One region of the Spongiibacter sp. IMCC21906 genome, then DNA from elsewhere that is predicted to be linked to it. Evidence: predicted binding sites of a transcription regulator. Region 1 holds the regulator's gene; each other region holds the start of a gene.
The links. The regulator sigma-54, encoded in region 1, starts transcription at its own class of promoters, with help from an activator protein. The targets are predictions, from matches to a motif close to TGGCACANNNNTTGCNNT.

Region 1 (3,827 bases):
CGAGAGACCCCAGCACTTTCACGTGCTCGTCGTGGGCCTCGGCGGGGACGATCAGGGCAAACACTAAATCTACCGGCTGGTCGTCAATAGATTCAAACTCAATAGCTTTGTCGAGTTTTAACAGTATGCCGGTAATGCGTTGGCAGCGGCTGCTGCGGCAGTGGGGGATGGCAACGCCATGACCTATGCCGGTGCTGCCCAAGCGCTCACGGGCGAGCAAGTCATTAAATAACTCACCTTGATCATAATTCGAGTCGTCTTCGCTAATAAATTGAGCCACTTGCTCAAGAAGGCGTTTTTTGCTGTTAACGGACGTACCACAATGGGTACGTCCTTGGCTGAGTATAGAATCGAAGTTCATGATATTCGCTAAATAAGAGGAGGGTTGCCAGTCCTAACGGACCAGGTTCTTTTCCTTGTGTTTTATGAGTTGCCGGTCCAGTTTGTCGGTGAGGCTATCGATCGCGGCATACATGTCTTGTGATTCACTGGTGGCAAAAAGATCCGCGCCGGCAACGTGTACCGTGGCTTCGGCTTTTTGAATCAGTTTTTCTACAGAGAGTGTGACGTCGCTATTGGTTATGTTGTCAAAATGCCTCTGAAGTTTTGAGAGCTTGTTATTGACATAGTCGCGGAGAGCTGGAGTGACGTCTACGTGATGACCACTAACAGTTATTTGCATATTGTTGCTCCTTCATCGCTGTAAGTAACCAGCGCCTCCCGGCGCGTAAGTGACGGTCGTGATGTAAGATCACGGCCACTAAACTAGTCGTTTCCGCTCGTTGGAGGGGGGGATGACTAGCGATTCTCGGTATTTTGCAATGGTTCGGCGTGCCACCTGTATGCCTTGTTCTCCTAACAGCTCGGTGATTTTGCTATCGCTGAGTGGTTTGCGGGGGTTTTCCGCGGCGATTAGCTTTTTAATCAATGCTCGGATCGCTGTCGAGGAGCATTCTCCGCCGGTATCAGTGGAGACATGGCTGGAGAAGAAAAATTTCAGTTCGTAAATGCCTCTAGGCGTATGCATGTATTTTTGGGTAGTGACGCGAGAGATCGTTGACTCATGCATACCCACTGCCTCGGCAATATCATGAAGTACCAATGGCTTCATGGCCTCTTCACCATACTCTAGAAAGCCACGCTGATATTCAACAATCTTGCTGGCCACTTTCATCAATGTTTCATTGCGACTCTGCAGGCTTTTGATAAACCAGCGTGCTTCCTGCAAATTATCACGAATATAGTTGTTATCGCTGCTGTTACTGCTCTGCCGGGCCATAGAGGCGTACTGGGCGTTGATTTGAATCTTGGGGGCAATATCAGGGTTGAGCTCAACTAGCCAGCGGCCTTCTTTTTTACTGACAAAAACGTCAGGCACGACGTATTCGGTTTCGCTGGCACCCACGGCGTCGCCGGGGGTGGGGTTGAGGCTTTGGATAAGCTTGAGAATGTCTTTTAGCTGCTCTTCTTTAATGCGGCAGCGGCGCATGATTTGATTGTAGTCTCGATTGCCAAGTTGGGCCATGTATTGGCCGACTATCAGCATGGCTTCTTCGCGCCACGGGGTGTCGTGGTGGAGCTGCCTTAACTGAATGAGCAGGCATTCTTGTAGGTCTTGGCCGCCAACGCCAGGTGGATCAAAATTTTGAATGAGATGAAGCACGGCTCGTACTTCTTCAATTTCGGCTTCTTCGTTGTTAAAGCTTTCAACTAAGTCTTCTATAGATAGGGTCAAGCGACCCTTTTCATCAATGGCATCAATCAGGGCGTCGGCAATAAGGCGGTCGACTTCGGACAAGCGACTGACATTGAGCTGCCACCGCAGGTGGTCTTGCAGAGAGTCTGAGCTGCCGTGGCGGTAGTCGTTGTTGTAATCGCTGTCGTCTATGGCGCTGGGAGTACTGCTACCACTGCCGCTGCTTTGATAAACGTCATCCCACTGGCTGTCGACTGGGAGGTCTTCGGGAATGTCACTGCGCTCGGCCCAGCTGTCGTCGGCATCGTTATCTGCTGTGGCTGTAGGTTCTTTTGCTTCTGTGTTGGTTTTTTCGGCCGAATCAGTTTCTGGCTTAGAGGGTGTGTTTTGTTGCTGAGATTCGGTGTCTACTCCTTCGTCCTCACTGATTTCCAGTAAGGGGTTCGAGTCCAGTGCAGATTGGATTTCTTGCTGCAAATCGAGGGTAGAAAGCTGAAGTAAACGGATCGCTTGTTGCAGCTGTGGTGTCATGGTCAGCTGCTGGCCAACCTTGAGCTGGAGCGATTGTTTCATAGGCAGTGGCTTCTACAACATGAAAAGGTAACGCGAGTATTTTCTACTCTACCAACGGGTGGTATACCCTCGCAATTCAGGAAATGATTCTGTATTTGCGTACCTTGAGTGTAGTCGCCTCTATTCGAGCCTGCAATACCTGTGCCGAATCAAAATTTTAATGGCGCTTAAAGTGTAAATTTGTCACCTAGGTAAATTTCCCGCACGATCTCGCTGTTTAGCACCGTGTTAGCATCGCCTTCGGCGACGATACGGCCTTCACCAACAATATAGGCTTTTTCACAAATTTGTAGGGTTTCCCGAACATTGTGGTCGGTAATCAATACGCCGATACCTCGTGCCTGCAGATGGCGGATGATTTGTTGAATATCATTCACCGAAATAGGGTCTACCCCGGCAAAGGGCTCATCAAGCAGAATAAAGCTGGGGTCGGTGGCCAGGGCTCTGGCAATTTCCACTCGGCGGCGTTCGCCCCCAGACAGGGTCATCCCTTTTGAGTCGCGGATATGGGTAATGTGAAACTCTTGTAGCAAGGCTTCTAATTTTTCTTTTCGCTGTTTGCGGTTTAGGTCTTTGCGGGTTTCAAGAATGGCCAAAATGTTATCGGCCACGCTAAGCTTGCGAAATATTGAGGCTTCTTGCGGTAGGTAGCCCAGGCCGTGTTTTGCTCGACCATGTACTGACATTGCTGTGAGATTTTTATCATCGAGAGTAATGTGGCCCTGGTCGGCGTTAACGATGCCGACAATCATATAAAAGCAGGTGGTTTTTCCCGCGCCATTGGGGCCTAGCAGCCCAACGATTTCACCGCTGCGAATACTCAATGAGACATCGCGAATAATTTGGCGACCCTTGTAGGCTTTGGCGAGGTTGCTTGCTTTTAATACCGGCATTAGGGGGTCGCTTTGTTACTGTTAGAGGGCGGGGTGCTTGGCTTGTTTGTTTTGGCCGAAGTCTCGTTTTTCTTGGTTGTGCCGGTTTTGCTTGCGGCGTTAGCGTTGTCGTCGGGGTTTTGTGGTTGCAGTGTCATCTTGACCCGGCCATTTTCTGCCGCGCTGCCGCCATCGGCAACGACGGTTTGTTTTTTGCCGCTATAGACGACGCGATCCCCGCTGATTTTTGAGCCTTGATGGGTGATGCTGGCGTTTTTTTGCAACAAAATTTCTTCATCATTAAGCTTGTATTCGACGGTGTTGGCGCTGGCAATGACAACCCCTTCGCCCTCTCGGGGTTGTTGTTCAAATTTAGCGGGGCGGCCGTGGGCGATGACTTTTTCTACTTTGCGATTAGATTCCACTATTACTAGTTTGTCAGCCTCGATTTTGAGTGAGCCCTGAGACATTTTTACGTTGCCGCTGTAAATGCCTTGATTGTTCTCGTAGGTGGCCCGGTCTGAACTGAGGTTAATGGCCTGGTTGCGGTCATCTGGGAGGCAGTAAGCTGTGCCAGCAATACTGAGGAGGATCGCGGTGATGAGCCCTCTTTGAATGTGGCTCAGCATGTCTGTGAATGTTTTGGTTTTAGCGGGGATCATAATGCCCCCGAACGTTGCTCATCA
Region 2 (3,827 bases), 600 kb from region 1:
GTATTGCCGTTGCGGTAAGAAGCTTGCAAAGTGTATTTACCGGGGGGCAGGCGGTCACCACTCAGGCCAACGCCATTCCAATCAAAGTTCACTTCTCCAGCGCGCTGTGGCCCCAGGGACATTTTGCCTACCACTTCACCGCTGGGCGCCAGCACCTCAACATTCACCGCCGTGCTACTGACTGGTAACGATAACTGACCACTGACATTGCCAGACGTGGGCAAGGCAATTTGATCTGAGTTGATCAGCACTTCTTTGCCTATTAGTGAAGACGCCTCCAACAACTGTGCGGAATAAAGAGACTCGGTTAGTGTCGCAAGATTGGCGTTCATTTCGCTGATCCCACTCACTGAGGTCAACTGAGCCATCTGGCTGATAAACTCGGTGTTATCGGTAGGTTTAAAAGGGTCCTGACTTTTTAGCTGCTGGAGCATCAGCTTCATAAAATCCTGCTGATCCAGCGAGCTGGCATCTTTTTTTGCCGGCGTGGCCGTGGCTTGCTGTAAATCACTAATCGTTCGCAATTCCATCACTCAGCTCCTAGTTTTGACCGAGCTGCAGCGTGCGCAGCATTAATGTTTTGGTTGTAGAAAACACATCTGCATTATTCTGATAGGCCCGTGAAGCAGAAATCATATTGGCCATTTCTTCAACCGTGTTCACATTAGAACCGTAGACGTAGCCCTGCTCATCGGCCATCGGGTTACCGGGTTCATAGCGTTTTGGAATGGGGGCATCGCTTTCGACTACACCGCTTACCGCAACGGCCGTCATCGCTTGTTGCTGGTCCATTACCGCTGAAAAAACCGGTTGTTTAGCCCGGTAGGCTTCAGCCTCGCTACTGCTCAAACTGTCGGCATTCGCCAAGTTACTGGCGGTGGTATTCAGCCGCAGCATTTGCGCGCTCATTGCCGAAGCGGCAACATCAAGAGGATTTGCCATGGCTTAACGCCCTCCCTGTAAAATGGACTTCAAACTGCTAAAACGGCTTCCTAAAAACTGTAAGGTGCTTTGGTAGCGCAAGGCGTTGTCGGCAAACTCGGCTTGCTCGACATGCGCTTCCACCGTATTGCCATCAAGTGAAGACTGTTTAGGTATGCGGTACATCAATTGCTCGTCTGCCATATTCGGATTCAAACCACCTACCGGACCGAGCTGCTGATGACCAGCGTGGGTCTGCTGCACAGAAAGTTGAGCTGGCGGAGTAGCCGCGGCCTGTCCCAGTACAGCGCGAAAATCGATATCCCTGGCCTTGTATCCCGGCGTCTCTGCATTGGCAATATTGCTTGCCAAAACCTCGTTGCGCCGCTCCCTGACATATAAAGCCTGTTCGTGTATGCCTAGAGCTTTGTCAAAATTTATTGCCATTGAAATACCATTAAAGTTTTACCCGTTGCTGTCGATATACCTTGTAAGGTCGATTTATTATCACAGCGTCTTGCTTTATCTAATGCGAGGCAAAGGCCGTGCCATATTTTTTAGTTGTTATTTTTCAATAACTTAAACAACAACACACTTCGTAGTGCCAAAAAAACGGCAGACCTTTTCCGCTTGAGCGGCAATCCTTCGTCGCAGCTAATTTGTATCGTTTTTATCTGTAAAAAATAAATTTCTTGCTATGGCATAGCTATTGCTACTTCTACCATAGAGAGCATTCAGTGACGGTTTTTTGGCGCAGCTTGGTAAGTAACGATGAGGCTTAAGAAAATTTATTTATGGTTAATCGCCGCAGCTATCGCAACGAGCATCGCGGGGCCTGCACAAGCAGAGCGTGAAAGCACTGCCCGTATCGTCGCGACGGCGAAAGCGTATATAGCCGCTCGTCACCCATGGCGTGATATGGAAACCAGCGTCACAACTAAAAAACTTGATCCACGCAGTCGCCTGGAAAAATGCCAGGGGCCACTAGAAGCCTTTTTGCCACCGGGCGGTCGCATTAAACAAAGAACCACCGTGGGCGTACGCTGTAGCAGCGGCAAACCCTGGAAAATTTATGTGCCGGTTAATATCGCCGCCTACGCCAAGGTTATGGTGAGCCGGCACCCCATTGCACCGGGACGCCCTATCAGCGCCGCTGATATCAGCTGGAGCAAACGGGATATTGCCACCTTAGGTTATGGCTATTTACGTTCACTGGAAGGTGCCGGCGGTTATCGAGCCCGTTACAGCATCGCTCAAGGGGCGGTTATTACCCCAAATATGGTAGAAGCCGACAGCGTTATTCAAAAAGGCCAGCAAGTGCATCTCAGTAGCTTGGCCGGGAGTGTCAAAGTCAGCATGGCGGGTATTGCTCTGCAAAATGGCGCGCTGGGTGGCCGTATTCGAGTGAAGAATCTCAGCTCAGGAAAGCAGTTAGAAGGCATTGTAGAATCGGATCACAGTGTGCTGATTCAATAGGTACAAACACGCAGAAAAAACCTAAAGTTTTCGGCCCCGGAGTCGATAATAAAGGCAAAGCGATACGCTTAAAGGACAAAAATCATGATCTATCGTGTTGATGGGCCCTCGCAAGGCCAAACTAACAGCTTAGGCAGCAGCCGCAGTACGGACAAATCCCCGTCAAGCAAGGCTACGACTGAGGTCACAAACAGCCCAACCAAATCCACAGTGGATACACCATTGTTGGCCAGCGCCCAAACTGCAGTTAATGCCAGTGACGGTGTTGATCGGCAAAAAGTCGACGCCATTAAAAACGCTATTCGCAATGGCGAATTTACGGTGGATGCCAATCGCGTGGCAGCAGCCTTTGTCGATTTAGAAATGTTGACAGGAAGTTAATATGAAGCTTCAAGACTGCCTACAGTCCATTGCCGAATGCAGCGCCGCACTGGAACTGATCTTGATTGACGAAGGTGAACTTGTTGCCAACGCTCCCGACCATGAACTACTGCATGAGTTTGCCGAAAAGAAAACCGAGCTAAGTCAGAAAATTAACGACCTGGCATTATGGCGGAAGCGGTATTTGGCAGAACAAAACCTTGAAGACCCAGGTTTACCTGAAGATATAGAACGCTGCTTACAACGCTGCCAAAAACTCAACCAGCAAGCGGGCGCCTCTATTAATACCCAACTGCGTTATACCAAACGCGCACTAGAGGTATTGGGTATGGGTGACGACAATCCCGTCTACAATGCCCGGGGCGACAGCCACAGCACGGCCTCAACCCACGCGATAGCCAAAGCCTAACGCGCGACCTTCTATAAACGCTCAGTTCTCAAGCAGCGCTTTTAAGCTGGCCAAATCAGCTGCTACGGCCTGCCTGTCTTCTGCAAATTCTTTATCCGACAGCCCCGCCTTTCACACAAACGTATACCGAGTTGGTCGATTCACAGTTTTGGAAAGGGTTATAAAACGACACCACATGTGAATCAACCTTGGCAAACACCGTTTTCAGCAAGGCTTCAAACCCCTCATCCGGTAGGTTTTGTGACCACATCGCAAACACACCATTGGGTTTAAGTTGCTGTGCCATCAAAGCCAAGTTATCAGTGCTATAAAAACAGGCATTGGCGGCGTTTAAAAATTCTGTGGGCGAATGGTCAATATCCAACAAAATGGCATCCACTTTTTTGCCGTTGCTGTCAGGATCAAAGCCCCTATCCGGAGCCGTGGCCAAATCAAAGAAACTGCCAAGCACATAGCGATTACGCTCATCCGCGTTAAGTATTTTTCCCAGCGGTACTAACTCATCTTTATGCCAACCGATAACCGCATCCAAGGCATCAACCACCAGCAATTCGTTAATGCGCGGATCGTTTAATGCCGCCACAGCGGTATACCCCAAACCTAAGCCACCGACCACTACACTGAGATGCTCGCCCTGCAC
Region 3 (3,827 bases), 1.3 Mb from region 1:
TTTTTTGCTTAAAGGAACCCGCGCTGCCACCAACTTTGGATAACGACTAGCCTCAACTTCGGTGTGGGTTTCAAATTTGCCTTGTTTATTGTCATGCACCGACCACGCCACCCACGAGCCCGCTTTGCCGTCGGCAAAGAAACTCAATAAGGTAGGAATAATGCCATTGGGCGAGGCAGGCCTGCGCCGAATCATGACACCATCTTCTACCACTTCTTCGTAGGGCAGGCGGTGATACACCATCACCAAGTCCGCCTTGCCGGGCTCCAGAATGTCTCGGGCCTCGGCATCCAAACCGGCCGTGCCTAAAAAGCCGAAATGGCGGATAGCTTCCAAAATTCCCCCCGCGCCACTCAGCGAGGCATGAAAAACCCGCGCCCGGCTTTCGGTCGCTTCCAGCAAACCTGACTCTGACTCACCTACACAAACACCGATAAAGCCCTGCTCATACATAGACAGATCATTCAGAGTATCCCCCGCCACCAACACCTCTTCATGGGGAATGTTCAAATGCGCCACCAATGCCGTCAGGGTCGAACCCTTATTGACGCCTTTAGGCAAAATATCTAAATACCAACTTGCGGAATACAGTAGATCGCAATCTAATGCGGCAACAGCTTTGGCCAAGGGGGCTCGCACCGCATCTACCGCTTCAGGCTCACAAAAATAGGAGCAACGACGCTCCTGCGGCACATCTTGGCGTTGCAGGCCGTTAATACCGTCCAAGGCAGCTTCGACAACGTGCTCACCCGGCCAGAGCTTGTCGATATCGGACTGCAAAGGTTGTATCGGCTGCTGAGTACTACCATCAACTACCGTGCAGCCCACATCACAAATAATATAATCCGGTTCAGGAATGGTGGGGTCGGCTAATAATGGCAATACAGATTCCAGTCCACGACCGGTGACAAATGCCAGTTCAATTTCGGGGTGAGCGGCGATAATCTGATATAAACGAAGGCGATTTTCAGAAGTCCCCCCCAAAAACGTGCCGTCTAAATCGGTTGCTAACAACATAGTCAATTCCCGTGATTTGCAACAGCGCCGGGGCATTCCCCAGGCCGATGCCTGACGTATGGTCCACGGACCTATGTTGGTGGGAGCACTCACTCGTTCGAGCCACTCCTAGCACCGCGAGACGGCGCACAAACATCCTCACTGCATGAAGGAAGAAACCAGTAAAGGCTGATCCGAAGACCTTGATTAACCAAGCAAAAATCCGTTTAGCACTTCAGCTTGGCGGTGAAACGCAATAAACCTGATCATGCAGATTTTATGCCGCGCAAAGCTAAAAGCAGGCCTCACGGCGCTTTCCTGCAAGTCTATTCAACTGACATGGAACGCAGTGATATTCAGACTCTCCCCGGCACCCCTTGCTGCACCAAAAAAGAGCGTCACGCCCGTTTAGGCCTGTCCCCGCTCTTTCTACACAAACAAGAAACTTTCTGGCTTTTCCACATACCAACGCTATAGCACTTAAGTATCACGGCTCCAGCACCACCAGCAGGTGGGCATTTAAAGCTAAACGCCCCTGCCCAAAAGCTGGTTGGAACAAGTCTTGCCTCGGGTCTAGTATTAGAGCTGAATTGCTAAGTTCGACACCTGATCATGAATCGCCTATTACAAGCGAGCGATCTCCAAGGTGGTAAACCGTTGGCAAAACGTGCTTTGATCGTACATGCCAGTGCAGAACTGGAGAATAATAGGGAGGAGCATGTCCGAACGTTGGAATAACATCATTACCTCGGCCCAGACCTTTCGTCGGGAGCTCCACCGCTATCCCGAACTAGGCTGGCAGGAAAACCGTACCGCTGCAGAAATCCGCAGAGCGTTAAGCTCACTGGATATCTCTTGGCGAGATTGCGCCAAAACCGGCACTGTCGCATCGCTCGGTAAACACAAGCGCGGTAAGCACATTGCCCTGCGAGGCGATATCGATGCACTTCCCATCACTGAAAAATCCGACAAAGAATGGCGCTCCGAACATCAGGGTTGCATGCATGCCTGCGGCCACGACGGTCACACCGCCACGTTGCTGGCAACCGCAGAGTGGCTTAAACACAGTGAAGATCAACTCACGGGGCCAGTCACTTTAATCTTTCAGCCCGCCGAAGAAGGGGGCCACGGCGCGCGGGAAATGATCGCCGACGGTGCCTTAGAGGGCGTGGATGAAATTTTCGGCTGGCATAACTGGCCCGCCATCCCCTTTGGCAAATTGGCTTGCCCAGACGATATTGTAATGTGTGGTAACGGCACCTTTCGCATCAAACTGAATGGCAAAGGTGGTCATGCCAGCCAACCTGAATTATGCAAAGACCCCGTATTGGCCGCCAGTGCAATCACCCTTGCGCTACAGCAAATTGTCGCTCGGCGCCTAGCACCCCAACGGGCCGCCGTAATCAGCGTCACATCCATTAATGCTCCAAGCGGGGCGACGATTATTCCGCAACAAGCAGAACTCGGCGGCAGTATTCGAGTACCCGACATTAAAACCCGGGACGAAGTAAATCAGCTTATTCGTGAAATAAGCCAGCAAACCGCGGCCAGTTATGGGGTTGATTGCGAGGTAGAAATCATCCCTCGCTACAACGCCACCATTAATCATGCCCAGCAAGCCCAACGCCTTCGCAGCTGCTGGCAAGACGCTTTTGGTAGCGCGGCAATGGCAAACGATATTCTCACGCCGATTATGGCGTCAGAAGACTTCAGCTATTACCTGCAAGAAATTCCTGGGGCCTTTGCCTTAATCGGCGCAGGCGAGGCAGACGAAGAAGCCTACCCTTGCCACAGTCCCCACTACGACTTTAATGACAAACTGATACCACTTGTTACCGAACTTTATGCCCGCTTAGTCGGCGCGGCATTACCTACGCCCAACTAATCGGGCATCAAAACTATCGTTACCTTGACGCACCACGACGCGTCTATTTTGTCCCCAGCGACAAAATTCTAAAAACCGCAGGAGGAAAGACATGAGTATTTTTGAACAGCGCGAATCCGAGATCCGGGGTTATTGCCGAGTCTATCCAGTGGTGTTTGATAAGGCATTCAATGCCCGCCAAACCGACGAGAACGGCAATGAATATATCGATTTTTTTGCCGGTGCCGGGGTACTTAACTTTGGCCACAACAACGAGCGCATGACCCAAGCCGTTATTAAATATATTCAAGGTAATGGCGTTACCCACAGTTTGGACATGCACACCACTGCTAAGCGGGATTTCATGGAACGGTTTGTCAAAACCATAATGGACCCCCGCGGCATGGATCACAAAATGCAGTTTATGGGGCCCACGGGCACCAACTCTGTTGAAGCCGCATTAAAAATTGCTCGCCGCGCGACAGGACGCCGAGAAATCATCGCCTTTACCAAAGGCTTTCACGGCATGACGCTAGGTGCACTGGCATGTACTGCAAACCAAGCGTTTCGGGGGCAGCAGGCATTCCATTAGAACATGTCAAACACTACCCCTTTGGCGAAGACAGCACTATTACTCAACTACGGGCCATGTATAGCGACAGTTCCAGCGGCATGTTGCCTCCGGCCGCATTTTTGGTAGAACCAATTCAGGCCGAAGGCGGCGTCAATATTGCCAGCCAGGCGTGGCTGAAGGATCTGTGCGACTTGGCTAAAGAGTTTGGCTCGCTCGTAATTTTTGATGATATTCAGGCCGGTTGCGGTCGCACTGGCTCCTACTTCAGCTTTGACGGCATGGGGCTAGACCCAGATATTATCTGCCTCGCCAAAGGCATCGGCGGCATGGGCACGCCAATGGCCATGAACCTCGTCAAACCAGAGATTGATAAACACTGGTCACCAGGCGAGC
Region 4 (3,827 bases), 1.3 Mb from region 1:
AGCCTGAGCGTAGTGCCGCCCCTGACTGAATAGCCAGCGATTTAGCGCGGTAATCACCTGCTGCGCCGACCGTTTCACAGACCACGAGTCGGGGGTAGAAAAATAATCCTGGAGAAACCCTTTAACGCAGGTTTCCGCCGCCTCTTTTCCCGCCTCAGCGGCAGACACCCCATCTGCAATCACCGCCACCGCGCCTTTGGTAATCAGCGCGCTGCCGGTTGGAATTAAAATACCAAGACTATCTTCATTAATCGATTTACACCCGGCCGAGCTCAGCTGCGCTGCACTGCAGCGCAAACCTGTCTCAAAATGCATGCGCGACGCTCTGACCCAATGCCATCATTTAACCCACTTCCACCAAGGCCACACTGCCATCGTCATTCAGTTCAGCGACATGACCTTTGGGCTCTTCTAAAAACTGCACCGCAAAGAACACCACTGCCGCGCAAGCTGAAATTACCATAAAGAAGGACGAAGCATCGACAAAAGACAACACCGTCAGAAAAATCACCGCACCCACATTACCATAGGCACCGGTCATCCCAGCGATCTGCCCAGTCATACTACGCTTTACCAAAGGCACAATGGCAAACACCGCACCCTCACCTGCCTGCACAAAGAAAGAGCAACACATTGTCGCAATCACTGCCAAGGCAATTGGCCACGCGGGATTAATTTGGCTCAGTACGATATACCCCACCGCCAAACCGGCTACCAATACTGACAGCGACTTACGGCGGCCCACTTTATCCGACAGATAACCGCCACTGGGACGGGCCACTAAATTCATAAACGCAAAACCCGACGCCAACAACCCCGCCGTCACCGCAGTCAGCTCAAACGTTTCCATAAAGAACAATGGCAACATCGACACCACCGCCAGCTCAGAACCAAAGGTAACGAAATAGGCGACATTCAAAATGGCCACTTGCTTAAACTTATAACGCTGCATTTCTGGGATGGGGATACCCTTAATGGCATCACTGTTTACCCGCAAAATTTGGCTGATCTGCACGACAAACAACACCGCAAGCACGCCGTAAATTGCCGTTGCGGCCCAATCTGTTAGCAAGCCTAAATTAGTGGGAGACAACTTCCACGTCAGCACAGCCAGCGCCAAATACATTGGCACGCACATCGCAATATAAAACACCAAGTCCCGACGATTACTCACCACCAAGCCACCCGACTTTTTAGGCTTAAAGTAAGTTGCGCCCTTTGGGGTATTACGCGCTCGTAAATAAAAGAACACGCCATAAGCCGCCGCAATAACACCGGTTGTCGCGGTAGCATAACGCCAGCCATCGGGGCCACCATACATAATGGCCAGGGTTGGCAGCGACATGGCTGCCGCCGCCGAACCAAAATTCCCCCAACCGCCATATACACCTTCAGCCAAACCCACCTGGCGAGCCGGAAACCACTCTCCTACCAAGCGAATGCCAATAACAAAGCCCGCGCCAATAAAGCCCATACAAAAACGCAGTAAAGCAATTTGCTCGTAGTTATCGGCAAAAGCAAAAGCGCAACAAATTGCCCCACCGACAATCAACAGCGAACTAAAAACAATGCGGGGACCAAAGCGGTCCACCAGCATACCAACGACTACTCGCGCAGGGATGGTCAACGCCACATTAAGAATCATCAACGCTTTAACTTGCTGACTACTCAGATCAAAAGCTTCTTTGATAGAAACCAGCAGCGGCGCATGGTTAAACCACACAACAAAGGTTAGAAAAAACGCAAACCAGCTTAAATGCAGCAAACGTATTTTGTCCTGCTTAAGGTCCAGCAGGTTTAGATGTGAGGAAGACATCTCAAACTCCAGTCATCGGCAATAGCAATGGCGACTAGCACAGCAAGGGCTATGCCAGCCGCAGCAAGAAGCCATCCAAAAAATAATTAAGCCATTGAATTAAAAGAATAAATTTATATATCAACCGCAAAAACGACCCAACTTGGTGCGACCGACAATTCCAGAACAATAACCGCAAAGCACCAATATCGAACATTCCGCCCCAACACTTTGCAGCGCACCGGCTGATTTCCACACCAAAAACGCCCCAAAAAAACGCAAAAAATAATTTTATTATTATTTATCAACACCTTACGAAAACATAAAGATAATGGCACAGCTATTGCTAATTACCCTGCAACGGATACAGACAAGCATGAACACTGCGGTCACACCGACGTAAAAGGTAAGGCCCCGCACAGAAGTAAAGGATCATCACCATGAGCAACCCAAAACGCCTACTGGTTATTGGCAACGGCCCTGTCGGCCACCAATTTCTTGAATCTTTGGTTGAAAGCGGCCAGGCCTCAGAGTTCACCATCACCGTCATTGGTGAAGAGCCCCGGCCAGCATATGACCGCGTTCACCTCACCGCATGGTTTGAAACTCGCAAAGCCGAGTCCCTTAATATGGTGAAAGAAGGTTTTTATGAAACCAACAGTATTGCGGTAAAAAACAGCGAAAAAGCCGTCGCTATCAATCGGAACAAAAAAATTGTCAGCACCGACAAAGGCGAGGAGTACAGCTACGATACCCTAGTACTGTCCACAGGGTCGTTCCCCTTCGTGCCACCGGTACCTGGCCACGACCGAGATAATTGCTTTGTTTACCGCACCATTGAAGACTTAGAAGCCATTACCGCCGCCGCCAGCAATGCCAAAGTTGGCACCGTGGTAGGCGGCGGGCTATTGGGATTAGAAGCTGCCAAAGCGATTAAGGATTTGGGACTAAAAACCCACGTTGTCGAGTTTGCCCCCCGACTGATGGCGGTTCAGGTCGATGACGGCGGCGGCGCCCTGCTTCGCAAAAAGATTGAAGACCTCGGTGTTTCCGTCCACACCCAAAAGAACACCCAAAACATTACTGATGGCGACAGCTGCTTTCATAAAATGTCTTTTGCCGATGGCAGCGAACTGGAAACCGACGTATTGGTCTTCTCCGCTGGCATTCGCCCCCAAGATGCCCTTGCCCGCCAAAGTGAGCTGGAAATTGGTGAGCGCGGCGGTATTGTGATCAACGACAACTGCCAAACCTCTGACCCAGACATTTACGCCATTGGTGAATGCGCCCTGTGGAGTGGTCGCATCTACGGCTTAATCGCACCGGGTTGGGATATGGCCAGAACCGCGGCCGACCATGTATTGGGCGGTATAAATGGCAACACCTTTACCGGCGCCGACATGAGCACCAAGCTTAAATTAATGGGGGTAGATGTTGCCTCCATTGGCGACGCCCATGCCAATAGCCCCGGCGCAAAGAGCTATACCTTCATTGATGAACAAGCCGAGGTTTACAAAAAAATCGTGGTGAGCGAAAACGGCGAGCACTTGCTTGGCGCCGTACTGGTGGGTGAAGCCGAAGATTACGGCAACCTGCTGCAGTTTGCACTGAACAAAATCACCCTACCTGAACACCCCGAGGCCATGATTCTTCCCCAGCTGGATGGCAGCGCCAGCGTTGGTCTCGGGGTGGACGCCTTACCCGATGTCGCCCAAATCTGTAGCTGCAACAATGTCAGCAAAGGCCAGATTTGTGCCGCGGTTCAAGATGGCGCCCACACTGTTGGCGACCTCAAAGCCTGCACCAAGGCCGCCTCGACCTGTGGCGGCTGTACCGCACTGGTTGGCCAAGTACTAAATGCCGAGCTGACCAAACTGGGCGTAGAAGTGAACACCGACCTCTGTGAACATTTCCCCTACACCCGCCAAGAAATCTACCACTTGGTTCGAGTCGGCGAGATCAAAACCTTTGATGAACTACTGGAAAAACACGGCAACGGCCACGGCTGCGATATTTGCAAACCCACTGCAGC

Region 2: the regulator sigma-54 is predicted to act here: its motif matches at 1,620-1,637, upstream of flgA (flagellar basal body P-ring formation chaperone FlgA).
Region 3: the regulator sigma-54 is predicted to act here: its motif matches at 1,548-1,565, upstream of doeB2 (N(2)-acetyl-L-2,4-diaminobutanoate deacetylase DoeB2).
Region 4: the regulator sigma-54 is predicted to act here: its motif matches at 1,856-1,873, upstream of IMCC21906_RS15855 (NarK family nitrate/nitrite MFS transporter).

The regions. Positions count from the first base shown of each region.
Region 1 covers NZ_CP011477.1:1,267,618-1,271,444, forward strand. Annotated here, with positions in the region: gene IMCC21906_RS05785 (PTS sugar transporter subunit IIA) at 1-361, opposite strand, end outside; gene hpf (ribosome hibernation-promoting factor, HPF/YfiA family) at 395-682, opposite strand; gene IMCC21906_RS05795 (RNA polymerase factor sigma-54) at 761-2,269, opposite strand; gene lptB (LPS export ABC transporter ATP-binding protein) at 2,437-3,162, opposite strand; gene lptA (lipopolysaccharide transport periplasmic protein LptA) at 3,162-3,803, opposite strand; gene lptC (LPS export ABC transporter periplasmic protein LptC) at 3,790-3,827, opposite strand, start outside.
Region 2 covers NZ_CP011477.1:1,869,923-1,873,749, reverse strand. Annotated here, with positions in the region: gene IMCC21906_RS08610 (flagellar hook assembly protein FlgD) at 1-530, opposite strand, end outside; gene flgC (flagellar basal body rod protein FlgC) at 541-942, opposite strand; gene flgB (flagellar basal body rod protein FlgB) at 946-1,368, opposite strand; gene flgA (flagellar basal body P-ring formation chaperone FlgA) at 1,693-2,397, shown strand; gene flgM (flagellar biosynthesis anti-sigma factor FlgM) at 2,482-2,778, shown strand; gene flgN (flagellar export chaperone FlgN) at 2,780-3,187, shown strand; gene IMCC21906_RS08580 (spermidine synthase) at 3,279-3,827, opposite strand, start outside.
Region 3 covers NZ_CP011477.1:3,464,218-3,468,044, forward strand. Annotated here, with positions in the region: gene ggpS (glucosylglycerol-phosphate synthase) at 1-1,017, opposite strand, end outside; gene doeB2 (N(2)-acetyl-L-2,4-diaminobutanoate deacetylase DoeB2) at 1,715-2,881, shown strand; gene IMCC21906_RS17165 (aminotransferase class III-fold pyridoxal phosphate-dependent enzyme) at 2,973-3,452, shown strand; gene IMCC21906_RS17170 (aminotransferase class III-fold pyridoxal phosphate-dependent enzyme) at 3,407-3,827, shown strand, end outside.
Region 4 covers NZ_CP011477.1:3,423,247-3,427,073, forward strand. Annotated here, with positions in the region: gene IMCC21906_RS15850 (bifunctional protein-serine/threonine kinase/phosphatase) at 1-315, opposite strand, end outside; gene IMCC21906_RS15855 (NarK family nitrate/nitrite MFS transporter) at 344-1,816, opposite strand; gene nirB (nitrite reductase large subunit NirB) at 2,236-3,827, shown strand, end outside.